DNA from 3 places in the Rossellomorea sp. RS05 genome. Region 2 is predicted to be linked to each of the others. Evidence: predicted binding sites of a transcription regulator. Region 2 holds the regulator's gene; each other region holds the start of a gene.
What was found. The regulator Rex, encoded in region 2, represses fermentation and respiration genes when NADH is low (regulators of the CRP and FNR family bind a similar motif). The targets are predictions, from matches to a motif close to TTGTGAAATATTTCACAA.

Region 1 (5,609 bases), on a different contig from region 2:
ATCCTTCCAATCATGTTCTTCATTTCCACCACGTTGAGGAAGAACATCCGAAAATCATGGCAGCTGGTGCGGCTCAAACAAGCAAAGCTCAATTCCCACTTGAATGAGAGCATCCAAGGGGTCAGGGTGACACAAGCCTTCACCCAGGAGCGTGAAAACATGGCGTTCTTCGATGGAATCAATACGGAGAACTTCGAGAGCTGGAGAACGGCCACCAAAAAGAATGCCATCTTCAGACCACTGGTTGAAATGACCAACGCCGTTGGTACGGCCGTTTTGATCTGGTATGGTGCCCATCTGATACAGTCTGGTTCTTTGCAACTGGGAGAATTCGTTTCCTTCGCTTTTTACCTAGGCATGTTCTGGGAGCCGATTTCGCGTCTCGGGCAGGTGTATAATCAACTGTTGATCGGGATGGCTTCATCAGAGAGGATCTTTGAATTCCTTGATGAAAAGCCGATTGTTCATGAGAAGGACGAGGCCATTTCCATGAAAGAAATCGCTGGTCATATCCAGTTCAACGATGTGGAGTTTTCTTATGATGATAAGCGAAAGGCCCTTCAAGGCATCAATCTCGAGATGAAGGCCGGTCAGACCGTAGCCCTTGTGGGACATACGGGATCAGGAAAAACGACGATCGCCAATTTGATCAGTCGTTTCTATGATCCGACGGCGGGAGCGGTCACAATCGATGGGAATGACTTAAGGGATGTATCGGTGGCGAGCCTGCGTAACCAGATCTCCATCGTTCTACAAGATACGTTCATATTCTCGGGAACGATCATGGATAATATCCGGTTCGGACGTCCCGATGCGACAGATGAAGAAGTTCGACTCGCTGCGGAAGCGATCGGAGCGGACAATTTCATCGGGAAACTCGCCAATGGCTATGAGACCGAAGTTGAAGAACGTGGAAACGTTCTATCTGTGGGGGAAAGGCAGCTTCTTTCTTTCGCGAGAGCCCTGCTTGCCAATCCCCGCATCATCATTTTGGATGAGGCAACGGCGTCCATCGATACGGAAACCGAGGTGAAAATCCAATCGGCCTTGAAAAAATTATTGAACGGCCGTACAGCCATCATCATCGCCCACAGGCTTTCTACTATCAGGGACTCTGATAATATCTTCGTTCTTGATAACGGAAGAATAAAAGAAAGTGGGAACCATGATCAGCTGATGGAACAGAGAGGGGATTATTACGACCTCGTAGAATCACAGTTCCGAATGATCGAAGCGATATAAAAGAAACATCCCTGGCCGGTCTGGCAGGGATGTTTTTTTTTACCTATGAGAGGGAAATGGTACCATAACATCGAATACAGTTAGTTTGTGAAGTTTGTCACAAAATAGTCATGTTCACTAATTCACATACTCTTGGTTTGTTTTATAATAAGGGTATAACGTACGAGGGGGAATCAGTTTTGGATAGCGTCATGATCAGTAGATTGCTTACATCGAGTACATTGATCTTCCACATCATTTTTGCAACGATCGGGGTAGGGATGCCCATAATGATCGCCATCGCAGAGTTTATAGGGATAAAGAAGAACGATAATCACTATCTCCTTCTGGCCCGAAGATGGGCAAGGGGGTTCACCATTACTGTTGCTGTGGGGGTCGTTACAGGAACGGCCATCGGTCTGCAGCTTTCATTGCTATGGCCGTCATTTATGAAAGTGGCAGGTCAAATCATTGCCCTACCGCTTTTCATGGAAACGTTCGCCTTCTTCTTTGAAGCTATATTTCTTGGAATTTTCCTTTATACGTGGGACCGGTTCAAAGGAAAGTGGACCCATTGGTTCCTCAATCTGCCCATTATGATCGGTTCTTCGGCTTCGGCCTTATTCATTACGACCGTCAATGCGTTCATGAATACGCCTCAAGGGTTCGAGCTCAAGGACGGCAAAGCAATTGAAATCGACCCGATTGCAGCCATGCTGAATCCTGCTACCCCTACCAAGGTCTTTCATGTGCTTACGACGTCTTATATGACTATGGCCTTTATCCTTGCAGCCATCGCCGCCTATTCCATCCTTATGAAAAAAGGGGGGGACTATCATAAAAAGGCACTTCGGATGACTATGACAGCGGCATTGGTCTTTTCACTTGGAGCAGCTCTTGCAGGTGATCTTTCCGCAAAATTCCTTGCGGAGTATCAGCCGGAGAAGCTTGCAGCAGGTGAATGGCATTTTGAAACAGAGAAAAATGCAGATCTCATTGTCTTTGGCACGATCGATGAAAATAATGAAATCTCCAATGAGATCCGACTGCCAGGATTCTTGAGCTTTCTTGCAGGCAGTTCATTCGATACGGAAGTCATCGGCCTGAACGATTTTCCCGAAGATGAACGACCACCCCTCTGGATACACTATATGTTCGATGGGATGGTGTCGATTGGGATGTTCAGTATTTTCATCAGCTTCCTATTCGTCCTCCTGTGGAAATGGAAGAAGGGGAATGAATTCAATAAGCCCCTCCTTTGGGGAATCGTTGCGAGTGGGCCACTTGCCATGCTGGCCATTGAATTCGGCTGGATCTACGCAGAAGTCGGAAGACAGCCTTGGATCCTCAGGGGATATATGAAGATTGCCGAGGCAGCCACCCATGCAGATGGCGTCGCTTGGATTTTCGCCATGTTCCTCGCCCTTTACTTGATGCTCGGCATCTTGTGTGTGGTGGTACTCATCAGGATGTTCAAAAACAAACCTGCAGAAGCGGAACTTGAGAAAAGGTTCCCAGCCGACCGGAAGGAGGAATAGGATATGAGTTTGGAAGTGATCGGGATTTCCGTCCTGTGGATCTTTTTGTATGGATATCTCATTGTAGCATCAATCGATTTCGGTGCCGGTTTCTTTGCCTTCTATGCCCGGATGAAAGGGAAGGAACACACGATGAATGCGCTCATCAGCAGATATCTGTCACCCGTATGGGAGGTGACCAACGTATTTTTCGTGTTTTTCTTCGTCGGTCTGGTCGGATTCTTTCCGGATACCGCTTATTATTACGGGACGGCCCTCCTCATCCCGGGAAGCGTGGCCATCATCCTCCTCGCAATACGCGGAAGCTTTTACGCATTCAGTAACTACGGATCGAAGGAAAATATAGGTTACTTGTTCATTTACGGGGCCACGGGGTTGTTGATACCGGCGTCTTTATCCACGGCGCTCACCATATCCGAAGGTGGCTTCCTAAAGGAAACCGATGACGGCGTGACATTCCTGGCCGGAAAGCTTCTGACCAGTCCCTACTCATGGAGTGTCGTATTTATGTCAATCGTTTCAGTCCTATTCATTTCAGCGGCATTTTTGACTTACTATGCCAATAGGGCAGGGGATATGGCTTCCAGGGAGATTTTGAGGAAATTTGCCCTTTTCTGGAGCCCACCTACGATCATTGCGAGCCTATGGGTTTTCTGGTCATTGAAGAATCACAACGAAGAGCATTTTATGAATGCGATGGGTATTTGGTGGATGTTCGGCCTATCCCTATTATTCTTTGCTCTCGCCACATGGCTTATCTATCGCCGCAAACAATTCGGCCTAGCATTCATTTCGGTCATGCTTCAATTCTTTTTCGCTTTCTTCGGGTACGGTGCCTCCCATTTGCCGTATATCCTGAAGCCTTTTATCACCATCGGTTCAAGTGTAACGAACGAAGTGATGGGGACGGCCCTCATCATCGTATTCATTGCCGGCTTGCTGTTGCTGATCCCATCCCTGTATCTGTTGATGCGCCTGTTTTTATTCGACGCAGATTATGTGAAAGGGAAAAAATAAGCCCCGGGCGGTAGATCAAACATATTCACCTGGTTTTTATGCTAAAATAAGGATAGCAAAATAGGGGGTATGGGAGATGAAAAAAGAGTTTGTTGTCATCGGTTTGGGTCGTTTCGGAGGGAGCATCGTACGCTCCCTCGCCGAGCAGGGGATGGAGGTGATGGCCATCGATATGGATGAGGATAAGGTGAATGAATTTTCCACCACCGCTTCACACGCTGTCGTGGCGGATTCCACCGACGAGTCGGTGCTCAAGAGCCTCGGGATCCGCAACTTCGATCACGTGATTGTTGCCATCGGGGATAATATACAGTCAAGCATACTCACCACCATCATGCTGAAGGAGATCGGTGTGAAGAAGATCACCGTCAAGGCTCAGAATGATTACCATGAAAAGGTCCTGAGGAAGATCGGTGCCAATCAGGTGGTTCACCCTGAGAGGGATATGGGTAGAAGGATCGCCCATAATATCGTTTCGAATAATGTACTGGATTACCTTGAACTGTCGGACGAACATTCCATCGTCGAGCTTGTTGCCAATGAGAAGCTCAGCGGGAACAGCTTGATCGACCTCGATATCCGCGCAAAATACGGGATCAATATCGTGGCAATCAAAAGGGACCGGGATATCATCGTGTCTCCCCAGGCCGAAGAAGAGATACAGGAAGGGGATATTCTCATCGTGATCGGAGCGGACACCGATATCAACCGCTTTGAAAAAAAGATCCTGTGGACATAAAGCGTATAGTAAAAGGATGGCCGACTGCTTACGCGGGCCATCCTTCTTTTGATAGGGGACTTGAGCATATAAAAAGTGACTATGTAATGACGAACACAATCAGTGTAGTTGATACCACTCATGAAACAAATGAAAAATCCGGACTACTTTTCCCCATCTGAGGGGGAAAGTAGTCCGGATTTTATTATGACTTAAGCACGTGTGTCTCAGGCTCTATTATAATGGATCAGACTTCCATGATGATCGGAAGGATCATTGGACGACGTTTGGTTTTTTCGTATAAGAATGGAGCCAGTGTGTCTGTGATTTCATTCTTGATTTCAGACCATTGAGTAGTCCTTCTTTCAAGCACCTTGTTCAGGTGTTTGGAGATCAAGGTTTGCGCTTCGTTGATCAAGTCCCCGGATTCACGCATATAAACAAATCCGCGAGAAATCAGATCCGGACCGGAAGCAATCTTGAAGTCCTTCATATTGATGCTGACCACGACGATGACTAGCCCTTCTTCTGAAAGGATACGGCGATCACGGAGGACGATGTTTCCGATGTCACCGATTCCACTGCCGTCGATGTAGACATTCCCTGAAGGAATCTTCCCAGCCACCTGAGCAGAGTCGCTGCTGAGGGCAAGTACATCACCATTATCCATGATGAAGCAGTTATCAGGGTCTACTCCACAGTCGACGCCAAGCTGAGCGTGCATCTTCTGCATGCGATATTCACCGTGAATAGGCATGAAGAATGTAGGGTTCATCAGACGAAGCATAAGCTTCATTTCTTGTTGTCCACCGTGTCCGGATGTATGGATATTGCTGAGTGGTCCGTGGACCACTTCTGCTCCTGCACGGTATAGAAGGTTGATCGTACGGTTTACACTGATCGTGTTCCCAGGGATCGGTGAAGATGAGAAGACGACAGTGTCACCCGGTTGAATCTGGATCTGACGATGTGTACCGTTTGCGATACGGGATAGGGCAGCCATCGGTTCCCCTTGAGAACCTGTACAAAGGATGGCCACTTCATTCGCAGGCAACCGGTTGATTTGATTATGTTCGATGAAGGTTTCCTTCGGCGCATTGATGTATCCAAGTTCC
Region 2 (5,609 bases):
GCTCACCGTTGTCAAGAACGCGACCTGTACCTACAGCGACAATCTTACCTTCTTGCGGTTTTTCCTTAGCAGAATCCGGGAGTACGATACCGCTTGCTGTCTTTTCTTCTGTTTCGACTAGCTCGATTACGACGCGATCACCTAGTGGTTTTAACAAGTGAAACAACCTCCTTGAAAATATGTAGATTGGTTTTTTAGCACTCGCTTAACATGAGTGCTAACACAGTTATTATATTAAATAATTCGTTTTCATTTTGCAAGAGTCCTGCTTAAAAATTTTTTCGTCATTTTCCCCCTTTTTTCACACCTCACTATCCTATGTGGCGATTCCCGGCAATATTCCCATGACCGTGAGATTTGAACAGTTCCGCATTTATTAGTAGAATTGTACAAGGGTCTGTCCTGTCAGGCCTAAGGCTTGCTTAAAAGGAGATAAAACGTTGAATAAACATTATGGATACATTTTGATCGCCTATATTGTCATGCAGCTCGCCGGTGCGGTTGGACCGCTCCTGTTTTATAAGGCCGGCACAGAAGTGTTTGGACAGACGAAAGAATACATGCAGCAGGTGGCCGTCGGTTCCTGGCTGATCTTCAGCTTTGCCGTGACCTTGATCATCGTCCTGCTCATCCTGAGAAAAAGCTCACCATCGAAACTTAAGCTCGAGCGCTCTGCCCCTGCAGGCGCCGGGATTTCCATCGTCTGGGCCGTCGTCGGGATCTTCATGGCGTTCTTCGCACAAGCCATCGCCATCCAGATCGAGACCCTCCTCGGCATCCAGGCCGGTTCTGAAAACACACAGAACATCATGGGCATCGTGGACAATGTTCCCCTTGCCATGATCGTCGTTGCCATCATCGGGCCGATCCTGGAAGAAATCGTGTTCAGGAAGATCATTTTTGGGGCACTCTATCAGCGAATGAACTTTTTCTTCGCCGCATTGATCAGCTCCGTGATTTTCGCCCTTGCCCACTTCGAGCCGGTACATGTGATCCTGTACTCTGCCATGGGCTTCACGTTTGCCTTCCTATATGTACGAACGAAACGGATCCTCGTACCGATTTGCGCCCATGTGGCCATGAATACGATGGTGGTCATCATGCAGACCGTCTACCGGGATGAAATCGAAAAGATCATGAATGAAGCTGAAAAAATACAAGGATTTATTGGAGGTTTCCTATAATGAGACGATCACCCCTGTTCTCCGGCGTGATTTACATTCTTCTTGGGGTGCTGTTCACCTATTTTGCCATCCATACGGTCCGGGATACAGGCTGGGGATTTTTCACCTATATGCTGATCTTCCTTGCCACGCTGGACTTTGGTTCGGGCATCCGCATGGTCCTGCTCCACTTCAGGATCAAGCAGCAGCTGAACCAGAAGAAATAAGCCGCTTAAAACAAAAACCGGATCCATCCGACTTCGTTTCCATGAAGATCGGGTGGATCCGGTTTTCTTTATCCTTTGCGCTGTTTCAACTCTTCTTCCACGCGTTCGATTTCCATCTGCTGCTCGGCCTCAAGGTATTTCTTGTAGCCGATCCGTGAAATCGCGATGCTGATTTCATAAAGGACCAACATCGGCAGGGTCACCATCATATGGGAGACGATGTCCGGCGGCGTGATGAGGGCGGCGATCACAAGGAGGATGAAGTAGGCGACTTTCCTTGCCTTCGCCATCATCATCGGCGTGATGATCCCGAGCCTCGTCAGGAACAGCATCACCACTGGCAGCTGGAACAGCAGACCGAATGGAAGGGTGATCTGGAAGAGGAATTGGAAGTACTCATTGATCCCGATCACCTGCTGGATATCGAGATCTCCTGATAGCCGCATCATGAACGATACAACATACGGGAACAGAATGAAGTAGGAAAATGCCAGTCCACCTAGGAACAGCAGGACGGACACTGGTATGTAGCTCAGGGTCACCTTCCGCTCCTTCTCATAGAGACCGGGGGATATGAATGACCATACTTGATAGAGGATAACCGGTGACGTCATGACCGCCGCGATGAACATGATCATTTCCATATAGATCTTGAGTGGATCCGTCACGCGGAAGGCATTCATCGTCATTTCTTTTGCTTCATCCGCATGCTGCAGGTACTTGATGAGCGGTTCGGCAAGGAAGAAGCTTGCCACAACGGCTAACAAGAAGAAAACGACTACAAACATGAGTCGTTTCTGCAATTCTCCTATATGTTCAAAGACTGTCATATCCTTTTGAGTTTGACTCATGGCGCACATCCTACTTTACTTGGCTTTACTTGGCACTTTTGTTCTTATCGTCTTCATCATCCGCTAAGCCTTTGGTTGCGTTCTTGAATTCACGTAGTGTATTGCCGGCTGCTTTGCCAAGCTCCGGTAATTTTTTCGGGCCAAAAATCAAAAGGGCCACCACTGCAATCAGCACCATACTTCCAGGACCTACCATAATGAGACACCTCCCCTTATATGCTTCTATCATAACGCAAATGGTCAGAATTTTCTATTCCGTTACGATTCCATCTTGTGACATTTCCGTGTCTTCCCCTGAGTAATGCTTGAGGAAGTAGACAAGTGACTGAAGTTCCACAGCCAGATCGATGTGATGGACCCTGATATGATCAGGAACCGTCAGGCGTGCAGGTGTGAAGTTCAGGATCCCCTTGATCTTCGAAGACACAAGGCGATCTGTGATATTTTGAGCAGATGAGGCCGGCACGGTCAGGATCGCGACTTCGATATCCATCCCCTTCAGCTTCTCCTCCAGCTCATCCATATGGTGGACGGGCACATCGCTGATTTCCGTCCCCACCTTCGTTTCATCCACCTCGAAGGCCATTTCGATCTTTGTATTGTTATTCTTTATGAAATTGTAATGAAGAAAAGCCGTTCCGAGATTCCCCACGCCGATCAATACGACCTTCGTCAGTTCATCCTGGTCAAGCGTTTCCCTGAAAAATGATAGGAGATAATTCACATTATACCCATAGCCCTTCTTCCCTAACGCTCCAAAATAGGAGAAATCCCTCCGGATGGTCGCGGAATCCACTTTCACGGCTTCGCTTAACTCCTTCGACGATACCCGCTGCTTACCTGAAGCATACAGATTCTTGATGAAGCGGTAGTATAGCGGAAGGCGCTTGGCCGTTGCCTGTGGAATTTTCGTTGTTTCCTGATTCATCTCTTGTATTCCCCCACATCTTATAAACCCTCTTCTTCCTGGTCTGTCAGCGCTTCCAAAAAGAAGGTATATCTTTTATCTATTTTCCATCATACACTCTATTCTATCCTATTTGTATCCAGATTAATAGTCATAGTTCCTCCCCTTTTATTGCCGTCCACCTGGGAAATACGGTACACTAGCACTAATGAAACAGAGGTGAACCGACATGATTCTATTACAAGTGAATCAGCTGACCAAAAATTTTGGCGCAGATAATATATTGACCAATATCAAATTGGAGATCCAAACCAAGGACCGGGTCGCCCTCGTCGGCCGCAACGGTGCCGGCAAATCGACCCTCCTGAAGATCATCGCAGGCCAGCTGTCCCATGACTCCGGAGAGATCACGAAGCCAAAGGGTGTGAGCATCGGCTACCTGGCCCAGAATACAGGCCTCGAGTCGGAGCTTTCCATTTGGGGCGAGATGCTGACGGTATTCGAACACCTCCTCCAACAGGAAAAGCAGCTTAGGAGGTTGGAAGCAGAGATGGCGGATCCGTCCGTCTATGAAGATGAAGACCGCTATCAGCGGGTACTGAAGGAATACGACGAACTTCAAGTCACCTTCAAGGAGTCCGGTGGCTATCAGTATGAAGCCGATATCCGCTCCGTCCTCCACGGATTGAATTTCGCTTCCTTCGACCACGGGACGAAGATTTCCACCCTTTCCGGCGGTCAGAAGACGCGCCTCGCCCTTGCGAAGCTCCTCCTGACCAAGCCTGATATCCTCATCCTCGATGAGCCGACGAACCATCTGGACATCGAGACGCTTTCCTGGCTCGAAGGGTATCTTCAAGGCTATCCGGGTGCCGTACTCATCGTTTCCCATGACCGCTACTTCTTGGATAGCGTCGTGAACCAGGTGTATGAGATTTCCCGGAACCGGAGCAAGAAGTTTGTGGGGAACTACAGCAAATACCTCGAACAGAAGGCGCTGGATTACGAGAAGGATCTCAAGCTCTATGAGCGCCAGCAGCAGGAGGTCGCAAAGCTCGAAGACTTCGTCCAGCGCAATATCGCCCGTGCCTCCACCACAAAGATGGCCCAGAGCAGGCGAAAGAAACTTGAGCGCATGGAACTTATGGACAGGCCACAGGGTGACGAAAAGTCTGCCTCCTTCGCCTTCCAGATCGATCGCCCGAGCGGGAATGACGTCCTTCACATCAATGACCTTACCATCGGGTATGATGACGGGGAAGCCATCGCTTCCCATATCGACTTCTCTATCAAAAAAGGGGACAGCATCGCCCTCGTCGGACCGAACGGGATCGGTAAGTCGACCCTCCTCAAGACCTTGGTGAACAAGTTGCAGGCACTGAGTGGGGACTTCAAATTCGGATCCAATGTATCCATCTCTTATTATGATCAGCAGCAAGCGGACCTTTCGTCCAACAAATCGGTCCTCAATGAACTGTGGGATGAATACCCGATGAGGAATGAAAAAGAAATCAGGACCGTCCTCGGGAACTTCCTCTTCACGGGTGAAGACGTCCTCAAGCCCGTCAACACCTTGAGCGGAGGGGAAAAGGCCCGCCTCGCCCTCTCCAAGATGATGATGGAAAAAGGCAACGTCCTCATCCTCGATGAGCCGACGAACCATCTCGACCTAGATAGCAAAGAGGTGCTCGAGAATGCCCTTATCGACTACCCGGGCACGATCCTGTTCGTATCCCATGACCGCTACTTCATCAACCGCATCGCCACCAAGGTGATCGAGCTATCCACAGGCGGATCCACCGAATACCTCGGGGATTACGACTACTATCTCCATAAACTTGCGGAGCAGGAAGAGCTCGCCGCCCTGGAACAGACGAATGCAGAACCGGTCAAGGCTACGCAGCAAAAGCAGTCGCATAAGATTGATAAAGAAGCTAAAAAGCTTGAGCGTCAACGAAAACGGCGCATTGAAGAGATCGAAGAGAAGATGACCGTACTGGAAGGGTCCATCGAAGAAAAAGAAACCCTCCTGTGCGATCCGGATATTTTCCAGGATCACGAACGGGTTCAGACCTTGAATGACGAACTGACCATTGCCAAAGAAGAAATGGATGTCCTTTTGGAAGAGTGGACGGAGCTGGAAGAATTAGTGGAAGAGTAAAACAGAAGCGGTTCAAGGTCGAAAAGACCTTGAACCGCTTCTTTGGTTAGTGAGATGGTATAAACGGGTAAAGTATAAGGAAGTGCTTCTTTCAGAAAAAACCCTCCACTATTCATCCACATGATTATCCACATTTCCACCCTCGTCATTTCTATATCCACAACCGTTTTCCACAATATCCACAATTATCGGTTGATTTATCCACATTCCAAATTCTACATATCCCCATCTGTTTTTCACAATCCATTCACATCTTACGCACTACTTATCCCCAAATTATCCACAGACTGTTGATAAAAC
Region 3 (5,609 bases), on a different contig from region 2:
ACAGAAAAATTTTAAACGAATTAATGCAGGACAGCAGGCTTTCCATGAGTGAGCTCGGTAGGCGAATCAACCTCTCTTCTCCATCGGTCTCCGAAAGGGTGAAGCAGATGGAATCCCACGGTGTCATCGAGTCCTATACAACGAAGATCAACCATGGAAAACTCGGAAACGACATTCAATGCATCATCGAAGCTACCGTGAAAAACGGGGACTACAAAGGGTTCAAGCAAAAAATCGCCGAGCTTCCAAACGTGGACTTCTGCTATCGGATCGCTGGGCAAGCCTGTTTCATGCTCAAGCTCCACTTTGCAACATTCGCTGAAGCAGAAGCCTTCATAGACCACATCAATCCCTTCGCCCACACCGTCACCCATTTCATCTTCTCAGAAGTCGAAACCCAAACCCTCTTCACCAATTAATGAAGCACTTACATGGATACCCAACACTTGGAGATACTATTAACGTTGCATCTAATCGAGCTCAATCAGCAGAATCAAACTAAACCGAACGGAACGTCCAAATCCAATTGCAAAATGGTGTGATGCCTGAAACTCACTCCCTCAAACAATAAGGAAAAATGTGTATAAATGACGTTCTCCCCATCACCAAAAGTGCAGTGCAGCGGAGGGTGGCCGACTCCCGCGGGAAAAGAGGGAAGGTTGGGACCCTGCAGGCGCAGCCGAAGCGGCTTAGGCTCCCTCCCCGCCGGAAAGCAGCCACCCGCAGAGGAACGGAACGTCCATGTAAAGATCCGACCACAATACAAAATCAAATGATGTGATGACTAGCACCCACTCTCACAAACAATAAGGAGAAAAGTGTATAAAAGACGTTCTCCCCATCACTAAAAGTGCAGTGCAGCGAAGGCCGGACGACTCCAATGGGAATAGAGGGATGATCGAGACCCCGCAGGCACGAGGAGGCTCGACTCCCTCCCCACGGAAAGCAGCCGGCCGCAGCGGAACGGAACGTCCATATGCAGATCCACACACAAAAAGTAATGCTGTGATGACTAGCACTCACTCTCACAAACAATAAGGAGAAATGTATATAAATGACGTTCTCCCTATCACCAAAAGTGCAGTGCAGCGGAGGCCGGACGACTCCGATGGGAATAGAGGGATGATGGAGACCCCGCAGGCACGAGGAGGCTCGACTCCCTCCCCACGGAAAGCGGCCGGCCGCAGCGGAACGGAACGACCATATACAGATTCAATTATCATCCAACTCCTACAGAACCAACACAAAAATATAAAAAATTTGTCGATACCTATTGAAAAACGATGTATTACCGAATATTATAGTAGTTGTGCTTTTTAATCGTTCGTTTTTATTGGAGGTATTACACTAATGTTTAAATTAAAGGAAAACGGCACGTCAACCAAGACAGAAATCCTTGCCGGACTGACCACGTTCCTCACAATGGCTTACATCGTCGTCGTCAATCCGATCATCCTATCCGATGCAGGGGTGCCGTTCGACCAGGTATTCATGGCCACCATCATATCGGCAGCTGTCGGTACGCTCTGGATGGCACTGTTCGCCAACTACCCGATTGCCATCGCACCAGGTATGGGATTGAATGCCTATTTTACATATTCCGTTGTCGGAGGTCATGAAGATATTTCGTACTCGGTTGCCTTTGCAGCAGTATTCGTAGCCGGTATCATCTTCATCATCCTTTCGCTCACACCGTTCCGTAAGAAATTGATTGAAGCCATACCGCAAAATCTCAAACACGGAATCACAGCCGGTATCGGTCTCTTCATCGCTTTTATCGGTCTTCGTTTATCCGGACTGGTTCAAGCTGATCCATCCAATCTCGTGAAACTCGGGGATCTTCATTCTTCATCTGCCATCCTTGCTTTGATCGGGCTGGCCGTCACCCTTGTCCTCATGGTCCTGAACGTACACGGAGCCCTGTTCATCGGGATGATCATCACCGCCATCGTTGCATTCTTCACTGGTGACCTGTCGTTCAAGGAAGGCTTCGTCGCCATGCCTCATCTGCCTGAAGGGCTGATCATCTCGAACCCGATCACCGCGTTCACCGATGTGATTCAACACAGCTTGTACGCTGTCGTATTCTCCTTCTTGCTTGTGACCATTTTTGATACAACCGGTACGATGGTCGGTGTTGCCCAACAGGCAGGACTCCTGAAAAACAATGAAATGCCGCGTGCCCGAGAAGCACTCCTTGCTGATTCACTTGGGACGACTGTCGGAGCCATGTTCGGTACTAGCCCGACCAGCGCCTTCGTGGAATCATCTGCTGGGGTTTCAGCGGGAGGACGCACAGGATTGACCTCCCTTACCGTGGCTGTACTGTTCATCGTTTCAGCATTCTTCGGTCCACTTGTGAGTGCCGTATCTGGATTATCTGCCATCACGGCTCCAGCTTTGATCATTGTAGGAAGCTTGATGATCGGAAGCATTTCCCAGATCAAATGGGACGAACTTGATGAAGCTTTCCCTGCATTCCTCATCATCCTCAGCATGCCTCTTACGTCGAGCATCGCTACAGGGATCGCACTCGGATTCATCTCGTACCCACTTTTGAAAGTGGCAAAAGGGAAATGGCGCGAAGTCCATCCCCTCGTCTATATCTTTGCCGTGCTGTTCTTCTATCAGCTGGCATTCATCCCTCATTAAAGAGGAAAGGCAGCTCCCACGGTGGGAGCTGCCTTTTTAGTATGAGTCCTTCTTTACCACGTACGATCAAGGTCGCGGCTGTAATAGTTGATAGCAGCTGCATAAGATTGGATCGATTCATCTGAAGAAGTATCACACAGCTGCCCTAAAAGCAGTTCCATGGCCTTCTTCGGCTCTCCGAGGTTATAGAGCGTCATGCTGTAGAATACTGATAATGCCCTGTCCCTGTGTCTCTTAAGCCCATCCTCAAGCACTTCTTTTGATTTTTCATACTTCCCGAGGGCACGGTAGGTGCTCCCGAGTCCCGTATACGCACCGATGGACTCTTCTTCATCCAACCCGTATGTCAATGCTTTCTCATAATATTCAACGGCTTCCTCTTCAAGTCCTGATGCATCATGACTCCAGGCACATTGATAGTGCAGGCTTCCGCTTTCGGGGTGTTCGGCGATCAGCTCTTTCAATATCCTGATCGACTCCACTGTATTTCCTGACTTCCTCGCTTCGATCGCTTCGCTCATTCTATCTTCCATATCCACCCATCCATTTCAATCCGGTATGTATTCCATCAGCCAGCAGTCGTGCCATTCACCTTCGTGGAGCTCATTTTGAGGCAGGATCCGTGCTTTGCTGTAGCCGCATTTCTCATAGCAACGAATTGCCCTGCGATTCCATGTCATCGGATCCATGACCAACCGGTGCAGGCCTTTTTCAAGCATAAAATATTCCACCATGGCCTTGATCATCAGGGTGCCCACGCCTTTATTCCAGTACCGTGAATCCCCTATGAACTGATCGGTCCCATAGATGAACTCATCAAGATTCGTATATCCGTAGCGAAGCTTGGTCTCATCATCCAATGGATAGTATTGAAGATAACCGACCTTCTCCCCTTTATATTGAACGATGCAGGCGACCTTCTCTTTATCGTCATTATAAAATGCTTCCTTCACCATCTCATGGGTAAAGGGTTTGTCCCTTCCTTCGTAATACTCAAGGATCCGCGGATCGTTCAGCCAGTTATAAAGAAATTCGGCATCTTCATCCTTCAACGGCCGGACCTTGATATCACCTTTCTCATAACGCATCGTGCATCCCTCCTATGGACTTATTCCTTGCAGCTTAGTGGAATCCCTTTAAAGTTGTCGAAATTTCGTGTTGGAAATTCGATTTGGAGTATGCTACTATAAGTTTGTGAAATACTTCACATTATTATCTTCAACCCACCACTTTCATAAATCCAATTAAAAAGGGAGTATGACGGATGAAAACAAGTAAAGTCGTATTGATCGGAACAGGCTTTGTCGGTTCAAGCTATGCTTTTGCCCTTCTCAATCAAAATCTTGTCCACGAGCTCGTGATGATCGACATGAACGTCGAAAAAGCTATAGGAGACGCCATGGACCTTAATCATGGTCTCGCATTCTCATCCCCAATGAAAATACGTGCAGGAGCGTACAGCGACTGCCGCGATGCAGATCTTGTCGTGATCACAGCTGGCGCCAATCAAAAACCTGGTGAAACGCGGTTGGATCTTATTGATAAAAACGTCCGGATTTTTAAGACCATTGTCGATTCGGTGATGGAGAGCGGCTTTGATGGCATCTTCATCGTAGCCACTAATCCCGTTGATCTATTAAGCTATGCCACATGGACTTTCTCCGGTCTCCCAAAAGAAAAGGTGATCGGCTCAGGGACGATCCTTGACACCGCAAGGCTCCGCTATCTGCTGGGTGAATACTTTCATCTTGATACGCGAAACATCCATGCCTATATCATGGGTGAACATGGCGATACCGAATTTCCGGTCTGGAGTCATGCCACCATCGGGGCCAGCTCCCTTGGTGACCTGGTCGATCTAACGGATCCACAAATCCAGAGCGACCTGCAGGACCTTTTTGAAAATGTCAGGGATGCAGCCTACCATATCATCGAGAAAAAAGGAGCCACCTACTACGGGATTGCCATGGGTTTGGCCCGTCTCACCAAAGCCATACTGAATGATGAAAACAGCATCCTTACCATCTCTTCCCTCCTGGATGGGGAGTATGGGCAGCACGGTGTCTATACCGGAGTGCCCGCCATCATCAATCGACAAGGAATCAGGAAGGTCGTCGAACTCCCACTGGATGAAACAGAGCACAAGCAATTCACAAAATCCATTGATACATTGAAGCACGCCATGAGTACCGGTTTCCCTTCTGATTTATAGACACGCACACACGAACCTCCTCCTCATACAATGATACCAACATGAATGGAGGAGGTTCTATTATGTACGATCAGAGACAATTCCTACCCGGCTTTCCCGGCGGTGGAGGTTCCGGGGGCAGTGGTTTCCCTTCCATCCCCGGACTTCCAAATGTATTCCCGCCATCCCCGCCACCTGGGCAAGGGGGCAGCAGCGGGCCCCCATCGCCTTCTCAGGGCGGTGGACAAAATCAGCCGCCACCTGGACCTCCACCTAACTTCCAGCCTCAGAAGACCGTCATGCAGGGCGGCCCTGGAGGAACGTCGACGTTTGCCGTGGACCCGGGTTCCATCCGGAGATGCCTGTTCCGCTATACCTATATCTGGCTCAACCGGGATGCTTTCTGGTTCTACCCTGTCTTCCTCGGCAGAAGGTCCATAGCAGGGTGGAGATGGATCGGATTCACATGGGTGTATTTCGGAATCGATCTCGATAAAATCGAATCCTTCACATGTGTATAACACGATGTTTCCATACATGCGCGTGACCGATTCCCGTGGGACCATCACCGTATCAGGAGAACACACCTCTTATGGAGCGCCTGATGAAGCCCTGCTCACATTAGGGGTGATGACTGAAGGCCCCGATCTGCAAAAAGCCCAGCAGGAAAATAACGAAAACATAAAGAACATAGTCGGGACGCTTCAAGCAAACGGAGTTTCAAAAAGTGATATACAGACGGCAAACTATCAAATCATCCCCCGCT

Region 1: a site for Rex is predicted at 1,328-1,345, ahead of ABJ225_RS01760 (cytochrome ubiquinol oxidase subunit I). Genes of this name have one in related genera too.
Region 3: a site for Rex is predicted at 3,845-3,862, ahead of ABJ225_RS00225 (L-lactate dehydrogenase). Genes of this name have one in related genera too.

What each region holds. Positions count from the first base shown of each region.
Region 1 is NZ_JBDKWY010000001.1:331,949-337,557, forward strand. Features, by position in the region: gene ABJ225_RS01755 (ABC transporter ATP-binding protein) at 1-1,242, shown strand, start outside; gene ABJ225_RS01760 (cytochrome ubiquinol oxidase subunit I) at 1,434-2,759, shown strand; gene ABJ225_RS01765 (cytochrome d ubiquinol oxidase subunit II) at 2,763-3,776, shown strand; gene ABJ225_RS01770 (potassium channel family protein) at 3,853-4,515, shown strand; gene rnjA (ribonuclease J1) at 4,742-5,609, opposite strand, start outside.
Region 2 is NZ_JBDKWY010000015.1:40,774-46,382, forward strand. Features, by position in the region: gene groES (co-chaperone GroES) at 1-157, opposite strand, end outside; gene ABJ225_RS21680 (CPBP family intramembrane glutamic endopeptidase) at 441-1,184, shown strand; gene ABJ225_RS21685 (YdiK family protein) at 1,184-1,390, shown strand; gene tatC (twin-arginine translocase subunit TatC) at 1,459-2,241, opposite strand; gene ABJ225_RS21695 (twin-arginine translocase TatA/TatE family subunit) at 2,267-2,437, opposite strand; gene ABJ225_RS21700 (redox-sensing transcriptional repressor Rex) at 2,492-3,169, opposite strand; gene ABJ225_RS21705 (ABC-F family ATP-binding cassette domain-containing protein) at 3,378-5,309, shown strand.
Region 3 is NZ_JBDKWY010000001.1:27,331-32,939, reverse strand. Features, by position in the region: gene ABJ225_RS00245 (Lrp/AsnC family transcriptional regulator) at 1-419, shown strand, start outside; gene ABJ225_RS00240 (NCS2 family permease) at 1,351-2,652, shown strand; gene ABJ225_RS00235 (tetratricopeptide repeat protein) at 2,706-3,185, opposite strand; gene ABJ225_RS00230 (GNAT family N-acetyltransferase) at 3,201-3,740, opposite strand; gene ABJ225_RS00225 (L-lactate dehydrogenase) at 3,917-4,864, shown strand; gene ABJ225_RS00220 (hypothetical protein) at 4,927-5,364, shown strand; gene ABJ225_RS00215 (SIMPL domain-containing protein) at 5,369-5,609, shown strand, end outside.